Regions from separate parts of the Cobetia sp. BL01 genome, predicted to be linked through region 2. Evidence: predicted binding sites of a transcription regulator. Region 2 holds the regulator's gene; each other region holds the start of a gene.

Region 1 (10,180 bases), on a different contig from region 2:
TCATGATCATGACAATCGCGAACCGATTCCCGCCGACTTCCAGTCACCGCCACCACCGCAGCATGACCACCGCCAGGATGCGCTGACGCGCGAAGTGCTGACGCTGGTGGACACCCGCTTCGGCGAGGGAGCCGAGGGCGAGCTGCGTCATTTCGGCAATCTGGACAACTTCAACTGGGCTGTGACCCGCGCCCAGGCGCTCGACGATCTCGCTCACTTCCTCGCGCACTGCCTGGCAGACTTCGGCCACCATCAGGATGCCATCGATGACAGTGACCCCTTCCTGTTCCACTCCCGGCTTTCCGCGGCGCTCAATATCGGGCTTCTGAGTCCCCACGAAGTCTGCGCTGCCGTCGATGATGCCTGGCGACGTGGCGAGGTACCGGTCAACTCCGCCGAGGGCTTCATCCGGCAGATTCTCGGTTGGCGAGAGTATGTGCGTGGGATCTACTGGACACGCATGCCCGGCTACAAGCAGGAGAATCGCCTGAATGCGACACGGGGTCTACCGGAGGTCTTCTGGCGCGGCGACAGCGGCATGCGCTGTGTGGATCAAGCCATCCTCAGTACGCGTGATCATGCCTATGCCCACCATATCCGCCGCCTGATGGTCACCGGCAATTTCGCCCTGCTGTGCGGCGTGAAGCCCGAGGCGCTGTGCGACTGGTATCTGGCGGTCTACGTCGATGCCTGCGAGTGGGTGGAGCTGCCCAATACCCTGGGCATGGTGCTGCACGCCGATGGCGGCCTGATGGGCTCCAAACCCTATTGTGCCTCGGGCAAGTACATCGATCGCATGTCCAATCACTGCGACAGGTGCCAGTACTCGCCGAAGAAGGTCACCGGCACGCATGCCTGCCCCTTCAACAGTCTCTATTGGCACTTCATCGAACGCCATCGCGAATCACTGTCACGCAACCCGCGCATGTCGCTGGTCTATGGCAGCTGGCGACGCATGAAGGACGAAAAGCGCGAAGCATTGCTGCAACAGGCCGAGGCCTTTCTCGCCCGACTCGACAGCGCCGCTGACTATGGCAGCGGTGCCCATCGCGCGGGTTACCATCCCGCGCCCTCCAGTTCCACGACCGACAAGGAATCCTCATGAGTCGCATCTGGCAGGCCAGTGCACCGGTCACGCTCTATCACGATGGCAAGTGCCCCCTGTGCCAGCGCGAGGTCGCCTGGCTGGCGAGACACCCGAGGCGGGAACGGGTCAGGACGGTCGACATTCGTGCAAAGGACTTTTCCCCAGATGCTCTGGGGCTGAGCTTCGAGACGATGATGGGGCGCCTGCACGTGCAGGATGCGCGCGGGGAATGGTATGTCGGCATGGACGCCAGCCGAGCCCTCTATGCGGTACTCGGCTATCGGCGCCTGGTGAGGCTGTCATTGCTGCCGGTGCTGCGTCCGATACTGGATGTCGGCTATCGGGTCTTTGCCCGCCACCGTGAGCGTATCGGCCGCTGGGTCCCCCAGAGGAGACGCTGACTCAGAAGCTCAAGGGGATGCGCGAGCTCAACGGTTGATGGTACTGAGGCGGTCGGCCGATCATCTCGTCGTTGGCCACCTGCGATACCAGCCAGGCGCGTGACAGACCGGCGCGCCTGAGCTCGCAGTAGACATCCTCCAGCGAGCGGAACAGCATCGGCTTGCCACGCTTCATCAACAGTTCACTGCGCTCATCGTCTTCATCGGCACCCGCTTCCAGTACCAGCTGGACCTGATAGAAGCGGCTGGCGGCATGACTGATCACACGCGCCTCCAGTGCCGGATACTCGGCGATCAGCGCATTCAGGTTGCTGACCAGCAGGCCAGCAGGTGTTAAGGCAGCGGCAATTCTGGACATGGTGTCGGCTCCTGGACCTCTGTTGTCTGAGGTATCCATCATCGTGAAGGTGGCGTCAAGGCTTCACGCCAGCTTGCGGGGAGACGATGACGATTGCACGGCACCACCATGACGATTGGATGACGTCATGTTCAAGGCCGCCGACCCGGAGAGGCTCACGGACACTGAGCACGAACCGCCAGCTGACGTTCCGCGAGGATACGCAGCAGATCCAGAGGACGCCCAAGGCCGCGATAGCATCCCCCTCGCATGATGATGAAATCCTCGTCACGATGAATGTCCCGGCGCCCGAGCAGCTTGGCCGACAGACGCTCGAGCGGCTCATCTTCCTCGACACGCAGTGAATGGGTCTGCATGACCTCATGGATCGCTCGTCGTCCATGCAGCTCCGGTCCGAAGCGCTGATTCAGCAATCCCAGCAGTCGATGGCGGATGATCATGCCGACCGGCCGCTGCTGCGCGTCCACCACTGCCAGCGCCATCAATTCCGGCTCGGCATGCAGACGCTCGGCCACCTCCTCGAGACAGGTATCCTGCAGTACCGGCGCCACCTGCCGCAGCAGGCTGCCGGCACCGAGTGCCAGAGGCGCGGCATGCCGGCGGCGACTCAGACGATGCAGGCGCTGCTCGAGACCGGCACGCTGGCCAGCAGGGTCCACCTCGGCGCTCGCAAACAGCCAGCCTTGCAGATACTCGGCCCCAAGCTGAGACACGCATTCCATCTCGCCTTCCTGCTCGATGCCTTCCGCGATCACCTGACTGCCACTGCCGTGGGCGATGTCGATGATCGAGCGCACGAAACGCCGCTTGAGTGAATCCTGATGAATACCGCTGATGAAGTGTCGGTCGATCTTGACGAAGTCAGGCTGAACCGCCGACCACAGCTTGAGGCTGGCGTACCCTTCACCGAGGTCATCCAGCGCGATGGCGAAGCCCATCGACTGGTAATGGCAGACGGCCTCACGCATCAGTGCCGGGTCCAGCCCCGGGGTCTGCTCAGTCAACTCGATGACGACCTGATGCGGATGCAGCCCATGGCGATGCAGGAGGTGACGTGTCAGTCCCCGAGAATGCGCACTGTCCAGCAGCACCTCCGGCGACACGTTCAGGAACAGGCGCTCACTCAGGCCCTGCTCGGCCCATTGCTCAAGCGCCAGTTCACGACAGAGGCCGTCCAGCTCGGCGAGGCGCCGATGCTGGCGAGCCGCCTCGAACATCGCCATCGGTGAGCGCAAGCTGCATCCTGCAGCAGCTCGCGCGAGTGCCTCGTAGGCGAAGACCTCACGGCCATCTGCCGCCACGATGGGCTGGAAATGCATCCGCAACTGGCGAAGACGCAGCAACGCCTCCAGCGCCTGGCCGGATTCGGGAGTGGATGCCTCAGCTAAAGCGGGATGCGGGGATGGCAGCATGCCAGAATCAAAGCATGCTGATATGACAGGAAAATGACATGGGGCGGTGATGTGTCAGCGAAGGGTCGGGCACATCACCGCGGTGCTGCCATGCAAGGATGCCTTGCGACGAGCCTGCCCGGTCGCGGCTGGCCAATACGCTCATGCCACGCCGGAGGTGGACGCCTTACAGCGAGTTGGGGTCGATGGCCTTGCCGAGGGAATTGCGGTCGATCCACTTGCCGGCCTTGGTTTCCTTGTAACGGAAGACCACCATGTCGCCCGCGACGACCGGCACTTCACTGTCTTCGGTCTGATAGCTGTAGCTCTCGCCCTCCACGACCAGCGTGAAGCGATAGAGATCCGGCATGCCCAGCCATTCCTTGAAAGGCCCTTCGCGCTCAAGGCTCTCCAGCGTACCGCGTCCCTGAAGCTTGGGAGTGCGTGCGCGTCCGCGCCCAAATCCACCTGCCATGCTATCTCCTCCCCGTCAGTGCGGGTCTTGCGGGGCGACGTCGCTGCCGCCGCCCGGGTACATGTTTGATGCGCATGCGCATCACGTCATTCAGCGAAGGCCTGGCCATAACTGTCTGGCGCCAGGTCCTCGAAACGGGTGTACTTGCCGATGAAGGCCATGTGAACGGTGCCGATGGGGCCGTTACGCTGCTTGCCGATGATCAGCTCGGCCAAGCCCTTGTTGTCGGGATTGTCCTTGTTATAGACCTCATCACGGTAGACGAAGGCGATGACATCGGCGTCCTGCTCGATGGCGCCGGATTCACGCAGATCCGACATCACGGGGCGCTTGTTGGGACGCTGCTCAAGCGAGCGGTTCAGCTGCGAGAGCGCCACCACCGGGCAAGCGAATTCCTTGGCCAGACCCTTGAGCGAGCGCGAGATCTCGGAGATCTCGGCAGTACGGTTCTCGGACAGCCCCGGCACCTGCATCAATTGCAGGTAATCGATCATGATCAGGCCGATGCCGCCGTGTTCGCGCGCCATGCGGCGACAGCGTGAGCGCATCTCGTTGGGCGACAGGGCCGCCGTGTCATCGACGAACAGCTGCTTGTCCTTGAGCAGGTTGACCGCCGAGGTCAGCCGCGGCCAATCCTCGTCATCCAGCTGACCGGTACGCACCTTGGTCTGATCGATGCGGCCCAGCGAGGAGATCATGCGCAGCATCAGCGACTCGGCCGGCATCTCCATCGAGAACACGGCCACCGGCTTGTCGCCGGAGACCACGGCATGCTCGACCAGGTTCATGGCGAAGGTGGTCTTGCCCATCGAGGGGCGCCCCGCGATGATCACCAGGTCCGATGGCTGCAGACCGGAGGTCATGTCATCCAGGTCCCGGAAGCCGGTCGAGAGGCCGGTCATCTGGCCCTTGAGATTGAACAGCTCATCGATGCGGTCCACCGCGCCGGTCAACAGCTGACTCATGCCCTTGGGGCCGCCGCTCTTGGGGCGTGATTCGCTGATCTGGAACACCAGACGCTCGGCCTCGTTGACCAGCTCGTCGGCGTCTCGCCCCTGAGGGCTGAAGGAGCTCTCGGCGATCTGGTTGGCCGCCTGGATCAGCTTGCGCAGCGTCGCGCGCTCGCGAACGATGTCGGCATAGGCCTTGATGTTGCTGGCCGAGGGCGTATTGCGCGCAAGCTCGGCGAGGGTCGCAAGCCCGCCGACCGACTCCAGCTGGTCACGGCTTTCCAGCAACTCGGACAACGTGACCACATCCAGCGGCCGGCTGCTGCCCACCAGCTGGGACATGGCGTTGTAGACCAGACGATGCTCGTAGCGATAGAAGTCGTCGGCCACCAGTCGCTCGGACACCGTGTCCCAGGCGCTGTTGTCCAGCATCAAACCGCCGAGGACCGATTGCTCGGCCTCCAGCGAATTGGGGGGCACCTTGAGCGCCGCCGTCTCGCGATCCTGATCCTGCATCTCGCTCATGCCTGGCTGACTCCTGCTGATGACTGACACGCCCGCGGGAACCTCCATTTTCGTGCATCGCCGCGAGCCTGCCAACCATCGCGACCGCACATGATGCTCTACCTCACGGGGGCAGGCATTCTACCGGATTTTGCCTGTCATCGCCCTGCCCGCGTGCAGAGGATTTTCCCTGTCACGCCCGACAAAGAAACGCCAGACACAAAAAAACCGCCCCCGCATCCAGGATGCGAGGGCGGTTCGAGTACCACCTGTGGTGGCAGCGCCGGATCACCGGGCAGCCACCACGGATCAGCGATTACTCGCCGACCACGACCACACGAACAGTGGCAGTCACTTCAGCGTGCAGCTGCAGCACGATGTCGTATTCGCCAGTGTTGCGCAGCGGGCCTTCCGGCATGCGGACTTCGCTCTTGGCGATGTCGATGCCGGACTGGGCGATGGCTTCGGCCAGATCACGCGGACCGATGGAACCGAACAGCTTGCCTTCTTCGCCAGCCTTGGCGACCAGGGACAGTTCGATTTCGTTCAGCTGAGCGGCACGCGCTTCAGCTTCGGCCTTGCGCTCTGCAACCTGTGCTTCCAGCTCAGCGCGCTGAGCTTCGAAAGCCGCCTGGTTTTCGGCAGTGGCCGGAACAGCCAGACCGTACGGCAGCAGATAATTGCGACCGAAACCAGCCTTGACGGACACCTGGTCACCCAGGTTGCCCAGCTTGCCAATCTTGTCGAGCAGAATGACTTGCATCTCGTAAACCTCTTATCGATGACTGCCAGCAAGACGTGCGCGAAGATCCGCAAAGACGTCAACAAGAGCCAGCAGCAGCAAAATCAGAATCGTGGGCCAGGTCGTCAGCAGCAGAAAGTAGACGCCGACCAACCATAACCCGCTCATCCCCTTTAACCCGATATAGCCATGCACCAGGGCAATGCCGGCCACGAACAACGGTATCCAGATCAGCAGGAGCACTGCAGGCACATCGAGGAAGACCCCGATGATGCCGCAGGCTGCCAGTATCAGGATTTCTCGCGGGCTCAGCCGGAAGGCATGAAACTCGTGACGAAATCCCCCCGGATTGTAGAGCCCGGACTGCCAGCTGCGCGCCAGGGCCAGACAGGCCGTGGCGGCCAGCAGGACCACCAACCCGGTAATACCGCCGATGACCAACCCTGCGAGCTGTTCAGTCGGCACACCTTGAGCGGCAAAGTCGCTCAAGCGTGCATCAAGCTCAGGGGCATTCTGACGAATGCTCTCAAGCAGTGGACCAGCCCCGCCTGGTGGCAGGAATATCCCGGACTGCACCATCATTGCCGCTGTCAGGCTGGCGCCAATCAGCGCCTCCCCCCATCGCATGCGAGCACGCAGCAGGGTTGCCATCAACGTGACCAGCAACACGGTCGCCAATGGCACCGGATCGCCTTGTGTCCACCACCAGCCTGCCGGAATGGCAGCGGCGATGAACACGGGTGCGGCTGGCGCAAGGCCACGCCGAAGCGTGACCAGCGCACTGATGGAGGCACTGAACCAGAAGAACCAGGGCAGAAGACCCGTCAGCAGTGCAATCGCGATGCACTGCAACGGTCCGCGCATGGCCCAACGTGCCAATGCCAGCATCATGGTGTCGCCTTACTGGTGGCTGTCGCTGTACGGCAGCAGTGCCAGGTAGCGCGCACGCTTGATGGCAGTCGCCAGCTGACGCTGATAACGCGCCTTGGTGCCGGTGATGCGGCTCGGGACGATCTTGCCGGTCTCGGTGATGTAAGACTTCAGGACTTCGATGTCCTTGTAGTCGATCTGCTTCACGCCTTCAGCGGTGAAGCGGCAGAACTTGCGACGACGGAAAAAACGTGCCATTGCAATGACCTCCTGGGGGTGCGGTATCAGTTAGCGTCTTGAGTTTCGGCTTCGTCACGCTTGTCTTCGCGACGCGGACGCTTCTCTTCAGCCGGCTTCATCATCGGAGACGGCTCGATGGCCGCTTCCTTTGCACGCACAACCAGGTTACGGATGACGGCGTCGTTGAAACGGAAGATGGTCTCGAGTTCCTCGACCACTTCACCGGTAGTTTCGACGTTCATCAGCACGTAGTGGGCCTTGTGGATCTTGTTGATCGGGTAGGCCAGGTGACGGCGACCCCAATCTTCCAGACGATGCACAGTACCGCCGGCTTCGGTCACGATGGAGGTGTAACGCTCGATCATGGCCGGAACCTGTTCGCTCTGATCCGGGTGGACCATGAACACGATCTCGTAGTGACGCATGGCTTGGCTCCTTTCGGTTTGACAGCCTCCACGGCGCGTCTCGGGCCGGGAAGCAAGGAGTGGAGTGATTACTACGGTTGTGTCATTCGGGCTCGAAAGCCACGTACAACGCGCGCGGGCGAGGACAGGTGCCCCCATGCCGCGCATTCACTGCAGACTGCACTTCACAGAACCGCAGTATTGTAGAGAGGTGTCAAGGGCTTGGCAAGCGACACGTCGCGAGGCACGCCTCATGCCCTGACACCCCCATTCTCGCTGTCAGCCGTTGCGGCGCTGACGAACGGCTTCAAACAGGCAGATACCGGCCGCGACCGAGACATTCAGACTCGAGACACTGCCCGCCATCGGCAGCTTAATCAGGCTGTCGCAGTGCTCGCGCGTCAGGCGACGCATGCCCTTGCCCTCAGCGCCCATCACGATGGCCACCGGCCCGGTGAAATCGGCCTCGAAGGCCATGGCCTCGGCTTCGCCAGCCGTACCCAGCACCCAGACACCGGCTTCCTTCATGGCATCCAGCGTGCGGGCCAGGTTGGTGACCTGATAGACCGGCACCACTTCCGCTGCCCCACAGGCGACCTTGCGCACGGTCGCGTTCAGGGAGGCGGACTTGTCCTTGGGCACGATGACACCATGGGCACCGGCGGCATCGGCGCTGCGCAGACAGGCCCCGAGGTTGTGCGGATCCGTGACCGAATCCAGCACCAGAAACAGCGGCGCTTCCTCATGGGACCAGCCATCGAGGCGCAGCTTGAGGCCAGTCTCGTTCTCGGTGGCGAGCGGCGCGCACAGAGCGACCAGCCCCTGATGGGCACCACCGCCGGTGGACAGCGCATCCAGCTCCTCACGCGCCTTCAAGGTGACGCGTGAACCGGCGGCACGCGCCTGCTCGACGATCTCGTTCAGACGCAGCTCGGCCTCGCCTGCCTGCACCCACAGCTCGCTCGGCGCGCGGCCGCGTGCCAGCAAGGCTTCCACGGCGTGCACACCATAGACGGCTTCCAGGCCACCGGGGATCTTCGGTGCGCCAGTGCGAGCGCCACCTCTGCGGGCCCCGCCACGTTCCTGGCGCTGAGCGCCACCACGCTCCCCCCTTGAGTGCTCGCCTCGAGAGTGCTCACTTCGAGAATGGCTACCGCGCTCGCCGGCGGGCTTGCCGCGGCCGGGCTTGCGCCCCTTGTCCTGACTCATAGTGCCTTCCTGCCTGATGGCCCTGACAGGGCCCTGTCACTTGGACGGAAACTGAGCTGTCGCCATGGCGACAGCCATGAAATCCTGCGAACTCACGGCCGTGCAACGCATCAGCCCCGACCATGGCCGGGGCTGATGAATGCTGCGCGGTGAATCTTGCCGGCGGTCAGCTGCGGCCGTTGCCGCGACGCCCGCGAGAGCGGGAGCCGCGCTTGCGCGACGGATCATCCTTGCCAGCGGCACCCATCGGCGCGACTGCCGCGAACGGACTGTCAGCAGATTCCGGACCGCTCGGCACCGCCGGGCGCGCCGCTGCCGGAGACTCAGGCGCGGACGGACGCTCATTGCCGGTGGAGGGCTTGCGCTCGCCGCGACCGGAACGCTCATCACGCTCGCTGCGCGGCTTGCGGGCAGGACTCTCCTGCGCAGGCGTCTCGGACGCTCCGTCCGTACCGCCACCCTGGCCTTCCTGACTGACTTCGTCCGTCAGGGACTTGAGGCGCTCGCGCTCACGCTTGCCGGGACGACCCTTAGGGGCAGATTCCTTGCCGGAGGCTGCACCGCTCTTGCCGCTTGCGGGCTTGTCAGCATCACGCTCGCTGCTGCGTGCCTTGCGCGGCTTGCGCTTGGGACGCGGCGTCGGGTCACTGAGCATGAAGTCGATCTTGCGCTCATCCATGTCGACGCGAGCCACCTGGACGGTGACGCCATCGCCGAGACCATAGCTGACGCCGGCACGCTCACCCTTGAGACGATGCTTCTCGGCCTCGTAGTGGTAGTAGTCGGACGGCAGCGAGGAGATGTGCAGCAGACCTTCGACGTAGTAGGCATCCAGACGCACGAACAGGCCGAACTGGGTGACCGCCGCGACGGTACCCTCCAGCACTTCACCGACCTTGTCCTTCATGAACTCGCACTTAAGCCAGTCGTTGACGTCACGCGTCGCCTCATCGGCGCGGCGCTCGGTCATCGAGCAGTGCTCACCCAGCTCGAGCATCTGCTCGAAGGTGTACGGGCACCATTTGGTCGGACGCTCGGTCACGGCATCTTCGGCGCGCAGCACGGTGTCGGTCTTGCGCGGACCACGGATGACGGAACGGATCGCACGGTGCACCAGCAGATCGGGATAACGACGGATCGGCGAGGTGAAGTGGGCGTAGGCATCGTAGGCCAGACCGAAGTGACCTTCGTTCTGCGGCGAGTAGACCGCCTGGGTCATGCTGCGCAGCATCACGGTCTGGATGATGTCGAGGTCCGGGCGCTCGGCGATCGAGGCACGCAGTGCCTGGAAGTCCTTCGGCTGTGGCTCATCGCCACCTTCCAGCGTCAGACCCAGCTCACCCAGGAAGGCGCGCAGGTTGTTGAGACGCTCAGGTGCCGGCTGCTTGTGGACACGATAGAGGGCCGGCAGATCGTGCAGGTCCAGGAAGCGCGCCGTGGCGACGTTGGCCGCCAGCATGCATTCCTCGATGAGCTTGTGCGCGTCATTGCGCGTACGCGGCACGATCTGTTCGATCTTGCGCTCATCGTTGAACAGGATCTGCGTCTC
Region 2 (10,180 bases):
TGGCAGTGGCTGCCGGATACCCTGATGGAGAATATCCGCTTTCCTCGCCAGGCACTGATGCTGGAAATGCGCGACGGGCGAGTGCTGTATGGCATGGCCAGAGCGCTGAGTGATCCGCTCACTGGTGAGCTGGATCATTCTCCGCAGCTCTCCTCCGACAGTACGGTCCCGGGGGCACCGACTCCTTCACTGCACCAGAATGCCGAGGCACTGCATGCGCGGTTGGCGGCGCTTGAGGGGCAGCGCCGTCAGCTGGCGGCACTGCGCGCTGACAGCGAGGCCTTGAGCGCGCGCCTGCTGGCCTTGCAGCAGCAACTGTCCGCTCGACAAGGGCCTGTCACGACGCAGGACGAGGCGGATGCCTCCTTGATCGCGGAGCTCGAGACGACACGCGAGGCACTGATCACCCGTGAGGGGCAACTGCTGGCCCTCCGGGGAGCCCTGGACGCCGGCCAGCTGCTGCTCGGGGGCAATGGCGGTCATGAGGGGCGCATCGCGCTGAATGACATCCGTCATGTCTGGCAGCCGAATGCCATGGGCTTTGGCGGACGACTGTTGCTGACGCTGGAGCGCTTTCGCGACTTCGTCTCCGGCTCGCCCAATGAAGGCAGTGGCGGCATCTGGCCCGCCATCTTCGGTACCGTGCTGATGGTGGTGTTGATGGCGATTCTGGTGATGCCCTTCGGCGTGATGGCGGCCCTCTATCTGCACGAGGTCGCGCATCAGGGGCGTCTCACGCGACTGACCCGCATCGCGCTGCGCAATCTCGCCGGCGTGCCTTCCATCGTCTATGGGGTCTTCGGGCTGGGGTTCTTCGTCTACGGGCTGGGGGCCGGCCTGGATGAACTGTTCTTTTCCGAGCGTCTGCCGACCCCCACCTTCGGCACCGGTGGATTGCTGTGGGCATCGCTGACGCTGGCGCTGCTGACGCTGCCGGTGGTGATCGTGGCCACGGAGGAGGGGCTGGCGCGGGTGCCGCATCGCCTGCGCGAAGGCGCGCTTGCACTGGGTGCCACGCGCTTCGAGACCCTCAGGCGCGTGGTGATACCCGCGGCATCTCCGGCCTTGATGACCGGGCTGATTCTGGCGGTGGCGCGTGCGGCAGGCGAGGTCGCGCCCTTGATGCTGGTCGGCGTGGTCAAGCTGGCGCCGGACCTGCCGCTGGATGACAGCTTCCCGTGGCTGCATCTGGATCGCAAGTTCATGCACCTCGGCCATCAGGTCTATGATCTGGCTTTCCAGAGCAGCGATGCCTTCAGCAGTCGCCCGCTGGTCTATGCGACCGCACTGGTGCTGGTGGTCGTGATCCTGTGCCTCAATCTGAGTGCCATTCGCCTGCGTCACATGCTGGCACAACGTTACAAGGGAGCCACCGAATGAAGCGTGACTCTGCACGTGAGAGCGTCCAGTCGAGCTCGCAGCACCCCGAGGTCGTCAATCCGCAGGACACGTGCCTGGAAACCCGCCACCTGTGCCTCGATTATCAGGCGCAGGTGGGCAAGGAGCGTCACCGACGGCGTGCGCTTGACGACATCAGCCTGCGCATCGCGCGCAAGCGCGTGACGGCTTTCATCGGCCCCTCGGGATGTGGCAAGTCGAGCCTGCTGCGCACCTTCAATCGCATGACCGATCTCGATGAGCAGTCACGCCTGAGCGGCAAGGTCTGGTTGGAAGGCGAGGACATCCATGCCCGGGGCGTGGATGTCCCCATGCTGCGCCGGCGCGTCGGCATGGTGTTCCAGACGCCCAACCCCTTTCCGATGTCGGTCTACGAGAACGTGGCCTTCGGGCTGCGGCTGGTCGGCGAGAATGACAAGCGCCATCTGGATGACAAGGTCGAATCCTGTCTGCGGGCCGCGGCGCTGTGGGAGGAAGTGAAGGACCGGCTGTTCGACAGCGCGCTGGGGCTTTCCGGTGGCCAGCAGCAGCGCCTGGTGATCGCGCGCACGCTGGCGGTGGAGCCGGAAGTCCTGCTGCTGGATGAGCCAGCCTCGGCGCTGGACCCGATCTCGACGCTCAAGATCGAGGAGCTGATCCGCTCGCTGCGCTCACGCCTGACGTTGGTCATCGTCACCCACAACATGCAGCAGGCAGCACGTGTCTCGGATGCCACGGCCTTTCTGCATGAAGGGCAGCTGGTGGAATATGCCCCGACCGATCAGCTGTTCACCAACCCGCGTCGTCGCCAGACCGAGGACTACATCACCGGCCGTTTCGGGTGAGATCACCGAAGCGGCACTGCAGGTGGCTGACACGTGTCTCGCGCGGGACGTTGGCGGATGGGCCATCGCGTCGTGGATATTTCAGCGCGGCGCGAGATTCGATTGGCGTCCCAGCGCTCGAGTGAAATATAACTGCAATCAAGAGGCGTCATGCTAGGAGGGAGCCGCCTGCGCCAGACCCTGCTGCAGCGCTTCTACATCAATGCCACATGTCAGAGACCGCCTGCCTCGGCGGATGACTTCCCGGGAGAGGGTAATGGATATCACCAGCGATTCGCACGGCAAGCACATATCCCAGCAGTTCAATCACGAGCTGGATGCGCTGAAGACACACCTGCTGGCCATGGGCGGTCTGGTGGAGAAGCAGCTGCAGGATGCCGTCACGGCCCTGCTGGAGGGTGACAGCGAGACGGCGACACGCGTGCGTGACAATGACAAGGGCGTCAACGACATGCAGCTGAAGATCGACGACGAGTGCACCCGCGTGCTGGCGCGCCGTCAGCCGGCGGCCTCTGACCTGCGTCTGGTGCTGGCCGTGATTCGCGCCACCTCCGATCTGGAGCGCATCGGTGACGAGTCCAGCAAGATCGCGCGCAATGCCATCTCGCTGGTCGAGAACGGCCAGAGCCCGCGTGGCATGGTCGAGGTGCGTCACCTCAGTCAGCATGTGCGCAGCATGGTGCGTGACTCGCTGACCGCCTTCGCCCGCTTCGACACGGATCTGGCGCTCAAGGTACTGCGTGAGGATGCCTCGGTGGATCTGGAATACCAGAGCGCGATGCGTTCGCTGATGACCTTCATGATGGAAGACGCGCGCCAGATCACCCCGGTGCTCAACGTGATGTGGATTCTACGTGCGCTGGAGCGTATCGGGGATCACGCCGACAACCTCGCCGAGTACGTCATCTTCCTGGTCAAGGGCGTGGACGTGCGTCACACCGACACCCATGACCTCCAGCCGCAGGATCTCGACAAGCCCTGACGTGCAGGCCCCTTCCCCGGGGCCTGACGCCTGTCTGCCGATGACGCCCCGCCTCTGTCCCGCCGACGGAGTGCGGGGCGTCTGCCATTCGATGCGCCGACAGCTGCGTGGGACGGGTGGTAGTGCTAGGGTGTGGCTCCGGCCGCCCGAGGGCAGCCGCCTTTCACGAGATGACGAGGACGTCGCATGATTGATGCCGTATCGGCGCTGGTCCGCGGGACCCGCATGGTCTATACCCCCGGGCTACGCCGTTTCGTGTTCGTACCACTGGCGATCAACCTGGTGCTCTACAGTGCCACGCTGTGGCTGTTGTTCAGCCAGTTCGAGGGCTGGATCGATTACTGGATGCTCAAGGTGCCCAGCTGGCTGGAATGGCTGAGCTGGTTGATCTGGCCGGTGCTGGTGCTGAGTCTGTTGCTGGCGGTGTTCTTCACCTTCAGCCTGGTGACCAATCTGATCGCGGCGCCGTTCTACGGCATTCTGGCCGAGAAGGTCGAGCATCGTCTGGATGGCACCCTGATCGAAGATGAGCGTGGCCTGGTGAAGATCGGGATCGACTCGCTGGGGCGCGAGATGGCCAAACTGGGTTACTTCATTCCCCGCATGATCGCGCTGTTCATTCTCGGCTTCATTCCGGGCCTGAATCTGCTCTCACCGCTGCTGTGGGGGCTGTTCTCGGCCTGGAGCATGGCGATCCAGTATCTGGACTATCCGATGGACAACCATCAGGTCAGCTTCGGTGACATGAAGCAGCGTCTCAAGGCGCGCTGGTGGCCGTCACTGACCTTCGGTGGTGCCGTGTTCGTGCTGACGCTGGTGCCCTTGGCCAACCTGCTGTTCATTCCCGGGGCCGTGGCGGGTGCCGTCCTGATGTGGCAGAGCCACTACCGACAGCTGCCTGCCCCGCGCCGCTGAGCCAGGCTTTATCGCGAGCGTTGACGAACGCAGATACCACGACGCCCCGCCGTGACCTCATGCAGAGGGCGCGGCGGGGCGTTCGTGTCAGTGGGGCTGCAACCGTCAGGCAGTCGTCGCGCAGCGGCGTTCCACCGGGAAATGACAACGGAAGCGTGCGCCCTCGCCGGGCAGGCTGTCGATCTCCAGGCGGCCCTGATGGCGGATCAGCACATGCTTGACGATGGCCAGCCCCAGCCCGGTGCCACCAGTGGCGGTGCTGCGTCCCTTGTCGATGCGATAGAAGCGCTCCGTCAGGCGCGGTAGATGCACGGGATCAATGCCGTCACCGTCATCCTCCACCTCGACCATCACGCCCTCGCTGGTGCTCTGGCAGCGCAGCGTGATGTGGCAGTCTTCCGGCGTGTAACGCACCGCATTGAAGACCAGATTCGAGATCGCGCTTCTCAGCTCCTGCTCCTCACCCATCAGGGCCAGTCCGGGCTCGACCTCCACCGTGATGACATGCCGCTCCTTCGAGAGGCCTTCGGCATCTTCCCGGATACGTGTCAGCAGCTGTGCCATGTCGATGCGACGTCCTTCGCCCGACAGCTCGTCGGTCTCCAGGCGCGACAGGGTCAGCAGATCCTCGACGAGGTGCTGCATGCGGTCGGTCTGACTCTGCATCTGTCCCAGGCCACGCTGCCAGCGCGGGGGCAGGTCATCGGCATAGTCGGAATAGGTCTCGAGGTAGCCGGCCAGTACCGTCAGCGGCGTGCGCAGCTCATGGGAGACATTGGCCACGAAATCGCGGCGCATTTCCTCGAGACGGTAGAGACGGGTGACATCGCGCACCATCACCAGGCGCTCGTTGTCACCGAACAGGGTGATGGAGATCTGCAGGGTCAGGTTGTCGGAGAGCGGCGATTGCAGGGTCAGCGGCTCACGATAGGCCAGCCGATTGAAGTAATCGATGAACACGGGGTCACGCAGATAGTTGGTGACGTGCTGGCCGCGGTCGTGACTGGCCTTGAGGCCGATCAACTGCTCGGCAGCGCTGTTCCACCACTCCATGTCGCCGTGATTGTCGAGCATCACCAGGCCATCGCGCATCGCTTCCGAGGATTCCTGGATGCGGTTGAGGATACTGCGCAGTCGCTCCTGCGCCTGACGCTGACCCTTCTGGTAGCGATACAGACGATCGAGCAGATCCCCCCAGACGCCATCGCCGGGCGGCGGCTCTTCATGGGGGTTGGTGATCAGCCAGGTGTAGAGGCTCTTGAGGTGCTTGAGATGGACGAACAGGTACAGCGCCAGCCCCAGCGCCAGGCCCCAGCCCAGCAGGCCGAGCAGTCCGCCGACCAGCCCGAAGCCGCCCGCCAGATAGCCCAGCCGCCATAGCTCGTTCGTCCAGTAGCGCATCCGCGTCTCAGGCCTGGGCGCTGAAGCGATAACCGGTACCGCGGACGGTCTGGATCAAGTGCTGATGCCCCTCGCCCAGCGCCTTGCGCAGACGACGAATGTGCACGTCCACGGTACGTTCCTCGACATAGACATTGCCGCCCCAGACCTGATCCAGCAGCTGGCTGCGGGTGTAGGCGCGCTCCTGATGGGTCATGAAGAACTGCAGCAGGCGGTATTCGGTGGGGCCGACCTCCAGGGAGTTGCCGTGTGCGGTCACGCGGTGGCTGGCGGGGTCGAGCATCAGACCCTCGACTTCCACCGACTCCTCGACGCCCTTGGGCGTGGTGCGGCGCAGCACGGCCTTGAGGCGTGCCACCAGCTCGCGTGGCGAGAAGGGCTTGGTGATGTAATCGTCCGCCCCGGCCTCGAGCCCCTGGATCTTGTTGTCTTCCTCGCCCTTGGCGGTGAGCAGGATGATCGGCAGCTCCGCGGTGGTCTCGTCACGCTTGAGGCGGCGCGCCAGTTCCAGCCCGCTGGTGCCGGGCATCATCCAGTCCAGCAACAGCAGATCGGGCTTTTCATCGACGACGATGGCGTGGGCGTCCTGGGCATTGTCGGCCTCCAGCACGCGGTAATCCGCCATTTCCAGGGCGACGGCGATCATCTCGCGTATCGAGGATTCGTCGTCGACAATCAGTACGGTCTTGGAGCTCATCGCTAGATCCCATGCAGCAGTCGGCGCACGCGCCAGAATGACAAGTCGATGACGATTACAACCTGCTTATATGACAGTGAGATGACAATCGCCAGCTTGGCAGCTTGCCGCCCGGCTTGCCAGCGAGTCCCTCAACTCTCTCAAGGCGTGAATGCCACGCCTCGCCGCATGAGGAAGATCGCTGGCAGATCGGATGAGGACTCGGGCCCATTGGCCGGAAAGAGGGGTCAGGCAGCTGGCCAGGTCGCCAGCGCGATGCCCGCGAAGATCAGCAGGCCGGACCAGTGGTTGTTGAGAAATGCCTGGAAGCAGGGGCCACGCTCCCGCTCGCGAATCAGGCGCTGCTGCCAGACGAAGGTCACGGCCGCCGCGGCCAGCCCCAGCCAGTAGAAGATGCCCAGTGCCAGGTGCAGGCCGATGCCGATCAACACCGCCAGCATGCCCAGCTGCAGCAGACCGATCATCAGCGTGTCGGCGCGGCCGAACAGCACGGCGGTGGACTTGATGCCGACCTTGAGGTCGTCATTGCGATCGACCATCGCATAGGCGGTGTCGTAGGCCACCGTCCACATCAGATTGGCCGCGAACAGCCACCAGCCATAGGTCGGCACCTCCTCAAGCGTCGCCGCGAAGGCCATCGGAATCGCCCAGCCGAAGGCGGCACCCAGCACCACCTGCGGCAGATGATGGAAGCGCTTCATGAACGGATAGCTGGCCGCCAGCAGCACGGCGACGATCGACAGCAGCACCGTGGTCAGGTTGGTGAAGCACACCAGCACGAAGGCGGCCGCGACCAGCACACCGAACAGGGTCAGCGCCTCGCGCTCCGTGATGCGTCCTGAGGTCAGCGGGCGATCGCGGGTGCGTTCGACATGCTTGTCCCAGTGGCGATCCGCGTAGTCGTTGATCACGCAGCCGGCGGCACGCATCAGATAGACACCAGCCACGAAGATCAGCAGCGTATCGCGGTCCGGTAGCCCATCGGCCGCCAGCCACAGGGCCCAGAGGGTCGGCCACATCAGCAGCCAGGTGCCGATGGGGCGGTCCAGACGAGTCAGGGCGAGGTAATCGGCCAGTTTGGACGGGCGGGAAGCGGATGACGCTGACATCAAGACTCCTGATCGAACGGCAGTGGGGAATCAGAGTTCCAGAGCGTGCTGGAACCGAGGGGTGAAACCTTCCTGGACCAGTACCCGGAAGCGACCGTGCGAGAACATCGAGCGGCGCATCCACAGGCTGGCGGTGCGTGCCAGCGGCTGCGTGCTGGCAAGCCTCAGTGGCGCCCGGCTGACATCGATGGCGCTGCGGGTCAGGTCGGGCTGGCGGAACAGCCAATGGCCCAGCGAGCCTTCTCCGAGCGTCGAAAGACGGTGGCCATGGGCCAGGTCCAGCGCCGCCAGCGAGCGCGCGATCACCCAGGGCTCATCGCCATGACACAGGGCCACTTCGCGCCGCCAGACATGGCGTCGTGGCGCGATACCCAGCATCCGCGCCTCATCACGCCGGGCAGGGCCGGTGTCCTGCAGCAGCAGGCGCACGCGCAGCCCCTGACCATCGAGCATGCGCATGGCGTGATCGAGACGCTGGGTCAGCGAGTCGCTGGAGGACAGCCATGGCCACCAGCCGGCCGGCATGACGCCTTGCAGGCTCGCGGCGGGCTGCCAGTGGCGGCGGACCGCCGAGTCCATCGCTCTCTGGTGAGCGCAGGGAGTGCTGAGTTCCGAGCGAGACATGGCCCGGATGGCGATCTTGCCGGCAAACGCTGCCGAGTGGGAGTGACAGACCACGATGAATTCCCTGTCAGGATGACAAGTGGCGAGTCTAGCACGCCCGAACCGCAAGGCCTGCAGCGTGAGCATGCCCGCGCCAGTGGCAGGCTGGTATGCTGGGGCCCGACTACCCTCTTTTCCTCTCGGATCGATCTCAGGAGATGGCGCCATGCGCGACCCTCGTACCCTTGTCATCATCGGCACCGGCATGGCCGGCATTGGCCTGGCGCGTGCCCTGCGTTCGCGTGACAAGGACAGTCGACTGATCCTGGTCAGTCAGGACAGTGGCCACGATTACGCCAAGCCTCTGCTGTCCACCGCCTTTGCCAAGGGCATGAGCGCCCGGGCATTGGCACGGCAGACCTCCGTGGCCCTGGTGGATGAACTGGACGCCGAGCTGCGCACCCATCAGCGAGTGACGAGCATCGATACCCACGCGCGACAGGTCTGGCTGGGCGAGGAATGCCTGGCCTATGACGAGCTGGTGCTGGCACTCGGTGCCGCGCCGCGGCGACCCTTCCCCATCGATGACTCGGTCGGCTCGCGCGTGATGAGCATCAATGATCTCGATGACTATGCCGCCTTCAGCGCCACGCTGACGGCAGCGCGTGAGGCGGGGGAGAGTGGCCGTGTCGTGATCGTCGGTGCCGGTCTGGTGGGGTGTGAATACGCCAATGACCTGAAAGCCGCAGGACATGAGGTCACCCTGGTCGCGGCGGAAGACACTCCGCTGGATGGCTTGCTTCCCCAGGCGCTCGGCCAGCGACTTGGCAAGGCCTTCGATGCCATCGGCGTGCGTCGGCTGCAAGGCGAGATGGTCGAGACCATCACCGCCGGCAAGGCAACGCAGGCGCCCGTCAGCGTGGTGCTGCAGAGTGGTCATGCGGTGGAGGGCTCGCTGGTGCTGCTGGCCACGGGGCTCGCGCCACGCATCAAGCTGGCACAGGGCGCGGGGTTGAGTGCTGGTGGGGACGGCATCCGCGTCGATCGTCACCTTGCCACCTCCCGGCCGCATGTCTGGGCGCTGGGAGACTGCGCCAGTGTCGAAGGGGTCAATGCCATGTACGTGCAGCCCCTGCAGGCCGCGGCTCGGGTGCTGGCCGCCAATCTGTGCGGCGAGGCGGTCGAGCTCGACTGGAAGGCCTGGCCCGTGCTGGTCAAGACACCGGCGCTGCCCATCGTGGCCTACCCGCCTCGGACGGCCGTGGCGCGCTGGGACATCACGGGCGAGGGAGATGATCTCGATGCACGCGCTCTCGATGCGAACGAACGCTTGATTGGATATGCGTTGACAGGCGCCTCCGTTCGCAGGAAAGTCGAGCTGGCGCGGCAGGCACCGCCGTTGCTAGGCTAGGCGATGCCATGGCCGATGGTCGCAGACCCCTTGAAGCCAGCGTAGTCAGGCACGATAGTGAAGTTTCCGTCACAGAGCGTCAGGCGAGAATCAGGGACGACGTGTTACCGGTGACGTTCACCCCGTGAAAGGGGGACCCGGTATCGCATCGCCCAAGCGCCATGCAATGCCAGCAAGTGCAGCAACATCCGTGCAAGAACAACATTCGTGCAAGAACAACAATGAATCGGCGGCTGAGCCGCCCGTGCAGAATGCCAAACCAGGAGGGCTTTTCATGCGCAAGCCAGAACTCGCTGCGGCCATCGCCGAGCGTGCGGATCTGTCCAAGGACAAGGCTAGTCAGGTGTTGAACGTGATTCTCGACGAGATCACCCACACGGTCGCCAAGGGCAACGATGTTTCATTGATTGGTTTTGGCTCCTTCACGGTGCGTCAGCGTGCAGCGCGTACCGGCAAGAACCCCCAGACAGGCAAACCCCTGACCATCCCGGCCAGCAAGACAGTGGCCTTCAAGCCGGGCAAGTCATTGAAGGATGCGGTGACCAAGTAAGTCTGGTCCACGCCGCCGCGCCCCTGCTGGCGTGGCGGCCCGCCATGCTTGCCCGATGTCAGTATCGATGCCACCGGCTCCGCCACTCGGGCCCGGTGGCATTTTGTCATGGACGGTATCGATGGCTGTTCGCGGCTGACCGCTTGACCGTGCCGCCTCTCAAGGAAGGAATGACGCCATGAAGCTCAAGTTGCTGTTGTGGGTACTGGGCCTGCTGCTCAAGCGTGCCTTCCGGCGCGACCCCGAATTTCGCGCTCAGCTCGAGACGCGTTCGCTGGATTGGGGCGTTG
Region 3 (10,180 bases), on a different contig from region 2:
CAGACGGCGACGCTCTGCTGGCAGCAACATCACCAGCAGCGCGCCCCAGGCGACGGTCATGATGGCCTGCAACACCAGGAAGACAGCCCCCGCCGAGGTGGGCGAGTAACCGACACTCACCATGATATCCAGCGCCTGCTTGTCGATCAGCGAGTAGCCGGTGGTGCCGGCTGCTGCCAGCAGCGCGAACCCCAGTGCCGGCGTCAGGTAGGTCGAGGGGCGCAGGCCCTGCGGACTGCTCAAGGGCAGCACCAACGCGCCGAGCACGATCAACCCCATCCCGACCAGATCCGACGCTGTAAGTGCCTGACTGCCCAGCAGACTCAGCGACACCAGCGGCACCAGCACCACCGGCAAGGCCCGCGCGATGGGGTACAGCACACTGACCTCGCCGCGCGCATAGGCCCAGGCTAGTCCGCCCATGTAGAGCACCTGACAGAGTCCGGTGGCCACCAGCCAGCCCCAGAATTCAGCGGGCAGCACGGCAAACGACGGCCCCAGCGCCAGCAGCGGTGCAAAGATCAGCGCACCACTACCCATGGCCAGCATGAAGAAGGCCAGCGACGGCGCCCGCCCCTTGCCGAGCAGATTCCAGCCGGCATGCAGACAGACCGAGATCAGGATGAGTCCCAGCGCCAGTGGGCTCAAGAGGCGCTCACGGCAATCGTGTGGGCTTGAGCTAGAACATGAGATTGGGCCTGAACAGGAAATTGGGCTTGAGAGTGAGCTTGCCCGTGCCTGGGGACGGGCATGCGGAAATCACGGGCTTGCAGGGCAACCTGGCGGCAATCGCCAATGAGCATATGTCCTTACCTTTCGCGGGGAGGCGCCATCCTCCAGGCCTGGTGCAAGGGCCCGGGGCTGGCGCCTGAAGTGGTGGGGTGAAGGGGTAAGCCAAAGTGGGTGAGCGAGGTGACAGGCCGTGCAGCGTCAGGCATGGCGTCGCAGCCCCGTCACCAGGCTGTCAGGGGCGCTCACCGCGCGCCAGACGCGCCTCGATCTCTATGATCACCTCGGGCAGTTGCGCGATGGTGTCGATCATGAAGTGCGGCCCGGCTGGCGCGAACTGGGCTTCGATGGCGCTGCGCCTTTCGTTGAGTTCTGCCTCTGACAGGGCCATGAACGCTGCGTGATCCAGCCCCATGGCGTTGCCGGAGCAGGTCAGCGCGACCGTCCACATGCCGGCACTGCGACCTTCCAGCAGCCCCGGCGCCGTGTCATCCACCTTCACACAGGCCGCCACGTCAGTGATGCCCAGCGCGATGACATTGGCCAGAGACTGCGCCGGAGAGGGTCGCCCCTTGGGCACTTCATCGGTGGCCACGACATGGTCCACCACCAGCCCATTGCCCTTGCCCCGTGCGACCACCTGCTCGAGCACCTCGCGGGGGTAGCCGGAGCAGGAGCCGATCTTGATGCCCTTGTCGCGCAACCCATTGATGACCTCGAGCGCGCTGGGAATCAGTGCGGAGTGCGCCCCGATCTTGTCGATCTGCAGCGGCATGAAGCGCTCATAAAGCGCCGTGACATCGGCATCACTGGGGGCGTGGCCACAGGCCGCCTCGAAACGGGCCGCGATCGCAGGGTCATCACACAGGGTGCGGATGTGTTCCCATTTGCCCATGCCCATCGGGCCGCGCGCCTCTTCCAGACTGATGGCCACGCCGATTTCCGCGAAGGCCTCGACGAAGATCTGGGTCGGCGCGAAGGAGCCGAAATCTACCAGGGTGCCGGCCCAATCGAAGATGGCAGCCTGCAGACGATCCGGGGTGTGATAATGCATGACAGTTCTCCAGTCAGTTGAGTGCGACAGCGTCAGCGCACGGGCGGGCATCGTCGACACCCAGGGTGGCCAGCGCGTCATCCACGGCGGCCAGAAGTTGATCCATCACGCGGACATCCAGCTGTCCGATGCTGCCGATGCGGAAGCTCTCCACGTCGGTGAGCTTGCCCGGGTAGATGATGAAGCCACGTGCCTTGAGCTCGGCGTAGAAACGTGAAAAGTCGAAGTACGGGTGTGCCGGGCTCAGGAAGGTGGTGATGATCGGCGACAGCCAGGCATCGTCGAGCAGGGTCGTGAAGCCGCGCTGACGCATGCCTGCCACCAGTCGCTGCATGTTGGCGCGATACCGGGCGTGGCGGCCCGCGATGCCGCCCTCCTCGGCGTGTTCCTTAAGCGCCTGGTGGAACGCCGCCACTACGTGAGTCGGCGGGGTATAACGCCATTGCCCGGTGCGCTTGAGGTACTGCCATTGATCGTGCAGGTCCAGCGACAGCGAGTGACTACGTCCCTGTGCCGCCTGCAGCGCATCACGCCGAGCGATCACGAAGCCGAACCCCGGCACCCCTTCGAAGCATTTGTTGGCCGAGGAGATCAGCGCCAGAAACGGGGTACGTTGCGCATCGATCTCCAGCGCCCCGAAGCCACTCATCGAATCGAGGATCAGCTCACGACCATGTGCTGCCACCACCTCGGCGATGGCCGCCACCGGATTGAGCATCCCGGAGCTTGTCTCGCAGTGAATCATGGCGACATGACCGATCTCGGGACTTGCCGCGAGTCTGTCGGCCACGGCCCTGGCACACGGCGCCTCGGCATCGCCCCACGCCAGTACGTCGCAGTCGCGCCCCATGCGGGTCAGTAGACTGACCAGCCGCTTGCCATAGGCGCCATTGACCAGCACCAGCGTCGTACTCGTCGGCTCGATCAGACTGCCCAGCGCCGCCTCGACCGCGAAGGTACCGCTGCCCTGCATCGGCACGCACTCATGGTGCTCACTGGCATTGGCACAGCGGAGCAACTGCTGGCAGATCTCGGCGGTCTTGGTGTTGAAGTCCTGATCCCATGAGCCCCAGTCCTTCATCATGGCGGCCTTGACGCTCGCACTGGTGGTCAAGGGCCCGGGAGTCAGCAGGTACGGTTGTTGAATACTCATTGGTATATACCAGTTAATTTGCACAAAAAAAAGACGACCAACGGCGTATCAGGTCGCCTGTCGCCAGCGTTGGGCACGGGTCAACAGCAGATGACTGACCACCGCATGCAGCAGCTTGACGCCCAGACAGGTGAAAAAGATCAGCACTGCCATGGCGGCCGCGCTGGCGAAGTGCCCGGCTTCGTCGAGATGCATCACCGCGATGGAGGCCAGTCGGGTATCGCTGTTGTAGAGAAATACCACCGCCGAGACGGTCGTCATCGCGTTCATGAACAGATAGGCCGAGATATCCAGCACTGACGGCAGGGACACCGGCAAGGTGATGCGGCAGAAGGTCTTCCAGAACGGCACCTTGAGTGAGGCATCGACCGCCTCGAATTCCGGAACAAGCTGCTTGAGCGCAGTCACCGAGGTCAGGTGGCAGACGGTATAGAAATGCACCAGGGTGTTGAGCACCAGAATCGCGAAGGTGCCGTAGATCCAGTTCAGCGGGTTGTCGGCCTTGTTGAAGTAGAAGATGTAGGACAGACCCAACACCATGCCCGGCACGGCCATCGGCATCATCGCCATGAAGTGCAGCCCCTGGCGCAGCGGACGATAACCCTGACTCTTCTCGGTCAGCCAGGCATTGAAGAAGATGACCAGCGTGCCGATCAAGGTGACCCAGAAGGCCAGCGTCAGCGAGTTGAGCCACGCGTCCCAGCCACCGCCCGCCAGCGGCTTGAAGGCGTAGTGATCCAGGGTCAGGCTCAGGTTGTAGGGCCAGAACTGCACGAGCGAGGCATAGATGGCGGTGGCGATCACGGCCAGAATCGCGGCGGCCACGCCGTAGCAGAGCAGCGCGAAGACCCAGTCACGCAGCGGGCTTGGCGTCGGCTGCCAGGGAACGGCGCGCGCCGAGAGCTGCGCGACCTGACGGCGCTGGATCCAGCGGTCCACCGCGAAGGACAGCAAGGCCGGCAACAGCAGGATGACGCTGACCACCGCGCCCATCTGGAAGTTCTGCTGCCCCACCACCTGACGATAGACATCGGTGGCCAGCACACTGAACTGCCCGCCGATGATCTTCGGCACGCCGAAATCGGTGATCGCCAGTGTGAAGGCCACGAAGGCACAGGAGATGATGCCGTAGCGCGCCCCCGGCAAGGTGATGGTCAGAAAGCTGCGCCATTTGGGCGTTCCCAGCGCATCCGCGGCTTCATAGAGACGGGCATCGCTGTTACTGAGCGCCGTCATCATGATCATCAGCGCATGCGGGAAGATCCAGAAGGTCATGCCCATCACGATGCCGATGGGGCCGTAGATGCTCTCCCCCAGCAACGCTTCCTTGAACCAGCCCTGATTGCCGAACAGATACACCAGACTGATGGCTGGCAGCAGTGACGGTGCCAGTAGCGGCAGGATGGACAGCATGCGGAAGACGCGCTTGCCCGGCATGCAGGTGCGGGTGATGCCGTACGCGCACAGGAACGCCAGACTCACCACCGTCAGGGTACTGATCAGCGCGATGCTGACGGAATTGATGATCGAGCCGACCAGCGCCGGCGTCTGCACATAGCGCGCGAAGTTGGCCAGGCCGACGAAGTCGCCGCTGCGGTCCTGCACGCTCTTGATCAGCATGGTGGCCAGCGGCAACAGCAGCCCGATGACCAGCAGCGCCAGGGCCAGCAGCAACATCAACAGACGCAAGCCGGACTCGCCTGACAGCCTTCCCGACAAGGGCAATGCACGCGCCATCATGCCTGCGCCTCCACCAGCGGGTACAGGCGGATCGCCTCGGACGGCAGACGCACACCCACCCGGGCACCGACCCGCACGCCCAGTGACTCACTGTCCTTGAGCGCCACATCCGCCGACAGTGTCTGCCCACAGCCCTCAAGCGTCAGAGTGATACGCAGGAAGGCGCCGAGAAACTCGACGTGCTCCACCTGCGCCGGCAGCCCCTCACCCACTGCGCACAGCGAGACGGCTTCCGGGCGAATGGCCAGACGCGCCTGATCCAGCCCCTCAAGATCATGCGCCGCGCATTCCAGACGCTGCTGACCCAGACGCAGAGTACTGGCGTTCTCAGGACAGCATTGCAGGAAGTTCATGCTGCCGATGAATTCGGCCACGAAGGCGCTCGCCGGCTGACGATAGATCTCGGCGGGGGTGCCGATCTGCTCGATCACACCATGGTTCATCACCACGATGCGGTCCGCCATGGCCAGGGCCTCTTCCTGGTCGTGGGTCACCATGATGGTGGTGACGCCCAGCCGAGCCTGCAGCGCCTTGATCTGACTGCGCAGATGCAGGCGTACGCGCGCATCCAGTGCTGAAAGCGGCTCATCGAGCAACAGCAGCCCCGGCTCGGTCGCCAGTGCCCGCGCCAGTGCCACGCGTTGCTGCTGGCCCCCGGACAGGGCCGCCGGATACTTGCCTTCACTGCCGGCCAGGTCCACTAGGGTGAGCAGCTCCGTCACGCGCCGGCGCATCGCGTCACGCGCATCGCGCCGATTGCGTAGCCCATAGGCCACGTTGTCGAACACCGTGAGATTGGGGAACAGCGCATAGGACTGGAAGACGATGCCGAAGTCGCGCGCCTGCGGCGGCAGCCGCGAGATGTCCTGGCCGCGCTGGTGGATGGTGCCTTCGCTCTGCGGCGCAAGCCCGGCGATGGCGCGCAGCAAGGTGGTCTTGCCACAGCCGGAGGGGCCGAGGAAGCACACGAACTCGCCTTCGCGGATCGCGAGGTCGATCTCGCTCAGGGCCGTGAACTGGCCATAGCGCTTGGTGAGGCCGCTGATCTTGAGGTGGATGCTATCTGACGACGCAGAACGCGAGATGGGTGCCTGAGGCGCTGCGTCACCCGCAGGTGCCCGGGCTGCAGGGCCGGAGGCCGCGCGAGGCGAGGCGCCGGCAGTCGCTGGCAGCGCTTGACGCGAGGCGTGATGACGCGGGGGTGCGGTCACAAGAGACATGCGAGAAACTCCCGGCCCCGGCGCAAGGCGCCGGGGCAATGACGAAGGTGGCTGGGCGTGACTTACTGACTGTCGGACTTGCCGTCGTAACGGCGCTGCTATTCGGCGAGCACTGCATCCCGCTGGTTGGCCGCCTTGGCAACGTCAGTCTCGATCATCATCTCAGTGATATTGGCCGGATAATGCTCGATCGGCTTGGCCACCCCCGGATAGGCCACGACCGCATAGCCTTCGTTGTAGAGTTCATTGGCCGGCTTGGACACTGCCCAATCCATCAGTGTCTGCGCCGCCTCACGCTTGTCGGTGCCCTTCATGATCGCCGCGGCTTCCATGTCCCAGCCCAGCCCTTCCTCGGGGAAGACCAGGTCCACCGGTGCGCCCTGTGCCTTGAGGCGCGCGCCTCGGAAGGCGAAGGACACACCGACCACGGCCTCGCCGGAACCGGCCAGGTTGCAGGGCGCGGAGCCTGAGTGGGTGTAGCGGGCGATATTGTCGTGCAGGCGGTCCATGTACTCCCAGCCGCCCTCGTCACCCCACAGCTGCAACCAGCTGGCGACATCCAGATAGCCGGTACCGGAAGAACTCGGGTTGGGCATGATCACGTGGCCCTTGAACTCGGGACGCGTGAGGTCTTCCCAAGACGTCGGCTTGGGCACTCCCAGTCGCTCACCTTCGACGGTGTTGTAGCAGAGCGAGGCGACCCAGGCGTCCATTCCGACCCAGGACGGGTCCTGGCCATCACGGTAGGCGGGGTCGACGAACTTGGTATCCAGCGCCTCGACTCCCTTGGGGGCATAACGCGACAGCATGCCTTCCTTCTCGAGCACCAGCAGGCTGGTCGCGGCCAGGCCCCACACCACATCCGCCTGCGGGTTGTCCTTCTCGGCCAGCAATCGTGCGGTGATCACGCCCGTGGAGTCGCGTACCCATTTGATGTCGATATCCGGATGCGCCTGCTGGAAGCGCTCGGCATATTTCTGCAGATCATCGGACTCCACCGCGGTATAGACGGTGAGCTCGGTGGCCGCCTGGGCATTGAGGGAAACGACTAGACCAACGGCACTGGCCAGCAAGGAACGGGTCAAGAAGGACATCGGGACTCTCCAACGCTTGGAATGAATGGCTCTCGCCATCTGGTATATACCAAGAGTATGGGCGGGCCGAATGACACCCCCGTGACAGTCAGTTGAAGGCCCAGTGAAACAGTGTTACCTCATATAGTGTCCCTGCAGCGCGGGTTCAGGGCTTGTTCTTGAGCGTGACGGTGATGCACAGCGCATTGTGCAGCCAGCGCTCTTCGTCATAGCCGATGGGACGATGCTGCTCATCGAAGGTAGCGCGACGTACGGTCAGACCGGAACTACCCATGGCGACCCCCAGCTCCCGGGCGGCCTGCTCCCCCAGCGACTCGGAGTAGAAGCGCAGCTCACGGTGGGCCAGCGTCAGGCCATAGCGCCCGCGCAGCTCCGCCCACAGTGACACCCCGAACTGGCCCTCCTCGAGCAGTCCCGGGGCACGCTCCGGCACCACCCACATCGACTCGCTGAGCACGGCGCGCTCATCCACGAAACGCCGGCGGCGAATATGATAGAGCGGTGTCTGGGCCGCCAGGCCCAGCGCTTGCGCAGCCGGTGGATAGGCCTGAACATCGGTCAGCAGCACTTCCGTCCGTGGCCGCCGCCCCTGCGCCGTCACATAGTCATTGAAGCCGGAGTCACGCGTGGGGTCGTAATCCAGCCGCGGCGGCGACACGAACCACCCACGCCGATTGCTGCGATGAATGCGCCCTTCTCCCTCCAGCTGCCCCAACGCCTGACGCAACGTCACGCGCGTGGTATCGAAGCGCTCGGCCAGCACGCGTTCCGAGGGCAATCGCCTATCTTCAAAGGCATCAGGGTCCTTCAGCTGTTCGCGCAGGCGATCGGTAAGGTGGAGGTAATACGCATCACTCATGACGAGGGGTCCTGACCAAAGATGAAGGGGTTGCCACTACCGGGTAATAACACGGCGCCGCTTGCCCCGCCGGCGAAGAAAATGCCCGGGACTCTGCGCCGCCAAACGGCTGGACGCTCCAGAAACTATCACATTCGCGTGACTCGCACTGGCCTGCCAGCTTACGTACCGCTGGCGCTGCAGGGTTTCATGACAGCCGCCTGGTTGAGCTCACAGGCGTGGATGGCGGTGGGATGACACGCTGATGTTCAAGGAGGGGGTGAACGCACAATGCGCAGCCTCTAAAGACTGCGCATCGCATGGGTAAACAGGAAACGAATGACCGGCGGGAGAACTCAGAACTCGCTGACGATATTCAGGTACTGCTGCATGTCCCCGACCATGGCCTGCTCCAAGAGCTTGCCTGTCTCGATGGCATAGGGCTGCTGGAAGTGAATGTCCCACAGGTCTGACTCCGTGCGCCAATGCTCGTATATCACCAGCGTGTCGTCCTGCCCGTCGATGGTATACAGATCAAACACGAGATTGCCCGGCTCCTCACTGCGCGTCTTCGCCACATGCGTGGTGAATTGCTGCAGCAATCGAGCGCGATATTCTTCCTTGATCTTGAAGATGAAGAAGATACTGAATACCTCATCTTCCGGCTGCACGTGCCTGGGGTTCGCCTCATGCAATGGCGCCGGGTCAGTATCGTTCAAGGGCATCACCTCGAATGGCGATGCCAACGCCGTGTCAGCCAGTTTCAGCAGGGCTTGCGCGTATGGCTGATTCACATGTGCCTGATGAGCTTCGGCGCTTGCCCAGCGCTCGTAGGCGAAGATGGTGGTGGGAGAATCCTTGGCCGCGAAGAAACGCATTTCCAGCATCTCCGGTTCAGCCGCTGAGCCCAGCTTGTTGTCAGCCAAGGCCTGCTTGAAGGTAGCGAGTTGTTCGGGCTTGACGTCAAATTTCACGATCAAGGTGAGCATGGAGATGCCCCTTATAGTCAGTGGTTGTCATAGGCCCAACGGCAAGAGCTGTTACGTCACGTGGCAGCAGGTCTGTCTCGGGAAGTGACTGACACTATCTCTCGCTGCCTGGCTGAAAAACCCGCGGCGCAGAGAAAGACTTTCAATGAAACCTTGAACGTGAATACAGCCCCTTCCTCTGCAATGCGCCGCTTGAAACAAGAGACTGCGGCCTCACGCAGATTCAGAACGAAAGATCCCGCAGGCAGGGCTACAGGATCAACGAATACAGACAACTCATCGACCAGCTCACGTCCTCATCCCAGGCCCTGCTTGCCACTCGCGGCAGAGATCAGCGCCGCCCCACATGACGTGTGACAGCCGTGAAACGCTACCGGCTTGCCATTCAAGCTGATGGTGGGATGCCCCTAGATGATGCTGCAGATGCTATGGCCATCCTTGGGACACCTTACCATGACCCCCACCACTGCCACCGGCTTGCCCTCCAACAGATAGTTGGACTGGGCATACACCACCTTGCCGCCATGTGTGGTGCTATCACCTGGCACTATAACGCCATCGCCGGAACTGAGCATCCGAGACCCTACAGCTGGGCCGCTTTGAAGACTCGCTCTCCCATGTGTCAACGTCCTCTTCCACGCCGAGTCAGCCGTTGCTTGGGCCATTGAGGGAGTCTTTTCCTCAAGCATTGGACAAGAAATACGCATGACGTAATGACAACGATTTATTTCACTTTCTGGCACCATTCAGAACACTCGGCAAATAAACACAACTCATGCCGAGTAATATTATTTATATAATACGTCATGTCTTTCATGCTGCTCTGGCACGTGTCACGCAACTGAACATCGTCGCACCCGCTCGTCCAATCATCGTTGAGGTGAATGAGAGGCAAGCTTTCCCCGCCAGGGTGTGGACATTGACATGCGCATAATTTATCGTTGCCAACGAATTTGATAACGAGAAAAAATAAAAACACCGTTTTGCCAAGCTTGGGGCTGACCAACAACTCGCATCAGCGCCCTTGCAAGGCTTGACCGATAACAAGGACGCGTATGCGATATCATTATTCCGATGAAGGCAGATGCATGCCACGCCGCCCTCCCCCAAGTTCCCGCCTGACCGGGAAGTGCCACCAACTCCGTCTTCATTGACCGAGATTGCCGATTATTGATGACGCGGCCCACGTGCTGCGCTGGATGCCATTTGCTTGAGCAAATGACGCAGAACTACGTCCACGGCTAAGAACCTTCCCCTCCTTACTCGTCGCTATCGACAACCGTTTGCCCTTAGGCGACTGCGTTGCGTAGCGCCCTGTTTCCCTACCGAGGGCCAGTTCTTGAACAACGAATCGCTATATCAA

What was found. The regulator PhoB, encoded in region 2, activates phosphate uptake and scavenging genes when phosphate is short. The targets are predictions, from matches to a motif close to TGTCATANNNNTGTCANA.
Region 1: the regulator PhoB is predicted to act here: its motif matches at 1,954-1,971, upstream of ACZYGA_RS09385 (DUF6482 family protein).
Region 3: the regulator PhoB is predicted to act here: its motif matches at 8,071-8,088, upstream of ACZYGA_RS12855 (UTRA domain-containing protein).

The regions. Positions count from the first base shown of each region.
Region 1 covers NZ_JBVBEE010000004.1:140,437-150,616, reverse strand. Annotated here, with positions in the region: gene ACZYGA_RS09395 (cryptochrome/photolyase family protein) at 1-1,105, shown strand, start outside; gene ACZYGA_RS09390 (thiol-disulfide oxidoreductase DCC family protein) at 1,102-1,488, shown strand; gene ACZYGA_RS09385 (DUF6482 family protein) at 1,490-1,846, opposite strand; gene ACZYGA_RS09380 (EAL domain-containing protein) at 2,002-3,258, opposite strand; gene ACZYGA_RS09375 (hypothetical protein) at 3,425-3,712, opposite strand; gene dnaB (replicative DNA helicase) at 3,799-5,178, opposite strand; gene rplI (50S ribosomal protein L9) at 5,483-5,929, opposite strand; gene ACZYGA_RS09360 (hypothetical protein) at 5,942-6,796, opposite strand; gene rpsR (30S ribosomal protein S18) at 6,809-7,036, opposite strand; gene rpsF (30S ribosomal protein S6) at 7,063-7,443, opposite strand; gene rlmB (23S rRNA (guanosine(2251)-2'-O)-methyltransferase RlmB) at 7,702-8,457, opposite strand; gene rnr (ribonuclease R) at 8,798-10,180, opposite strand, start outside.
Region 2 covers NZ_JBVBEE010000005.1:84,949-95,128, reverse strand. Annotated here, with positions in the region: gene pstA (phosphate ABC transporter permease PstA) at 1-1,380, shown strand, start outside; gene pstB (phosphate ABC transporter ATP-binding protein PstB) at 1,377-2,222, shown strand; gene phoU (phosphate signaling complex protein PhoU) at 2,479-3,204, shown strand; gene cysZ (sulfate transporter CysZ) at 3,391-4,119, shown strand; gene phoR (phosphate regulon sensor histidine kinase PhoR) at 4,225-5,520, opposite strand; gene phoB (phosphate regulon transcriptional regulator PhoB) at 5,528-6,217, opposite strand; gene ubiA (4-hydroxybenzoate octaprenyltransferase) at 6,445-7,326, opposite strand; gene ACZYGA_RS11010 (chorismate--pyruvate lyase family protein) at 7,357-8,004, opposite strand; gene ACZYGA_RS11005 (NAD(P)/FAD-dependent oxidoreductase) at 8,156-9,340, shown strand; gene ACZYGA_RS11000 (HU family DNA-binding protein) at 9,615-9,890, shown strand; gene ACZYGA_RS10995 (hypothetical protein) at 10,069-10,180, shown strand, end outside.
Region 3 covers NZ_JBVBEE010000007.1:45,120-55,299, reverse strand. Annotated here, with positions in the region: gene ACZYGA_RS12885 (EamA family transporter) at 1-648, opposite strand, end outside; gene phnX (phosphonoacetaldehyde hydrolase) at 965-1,783, opposite strand; gene ACZYGA_RS12875 (2-aminoethylphosphonate--pyruvate transaminase) at 1,797-2,936, opposite strand; gene ACZYGA_RS12870 (putative 2-aminoethylphosphonate ABC transporter permease subunit) at 2,985-4,673, opposite strand; gene ACZYGA_RS12865 (putative 2-aminoethylphosphonate ABC transporter ATP-binding protein) at 4,673-5,896, opposite strand; gene ACZYGA_RS12860 (putative 2-aminoethylphosphonate ABC transporter substrate-binding protein) at 5,995-6,990, opposite strand; gene ACZYGA_RS12855 (UTRA domain-containing protein) at 7,136-7,849, opposite strand; gene ACZYGA_RS12850 (putative quinol monooxygenase) at 8,185-8,817, opposite strand; partial or broken gene ACZYGA_RS12845 (PAAR domain-containing protein) at 9,114-9,365, opposite strand; gene ACZYGA_RS12840 (sodium:solute symporter family protein) at 10,157-10,180, shown strand, end outside.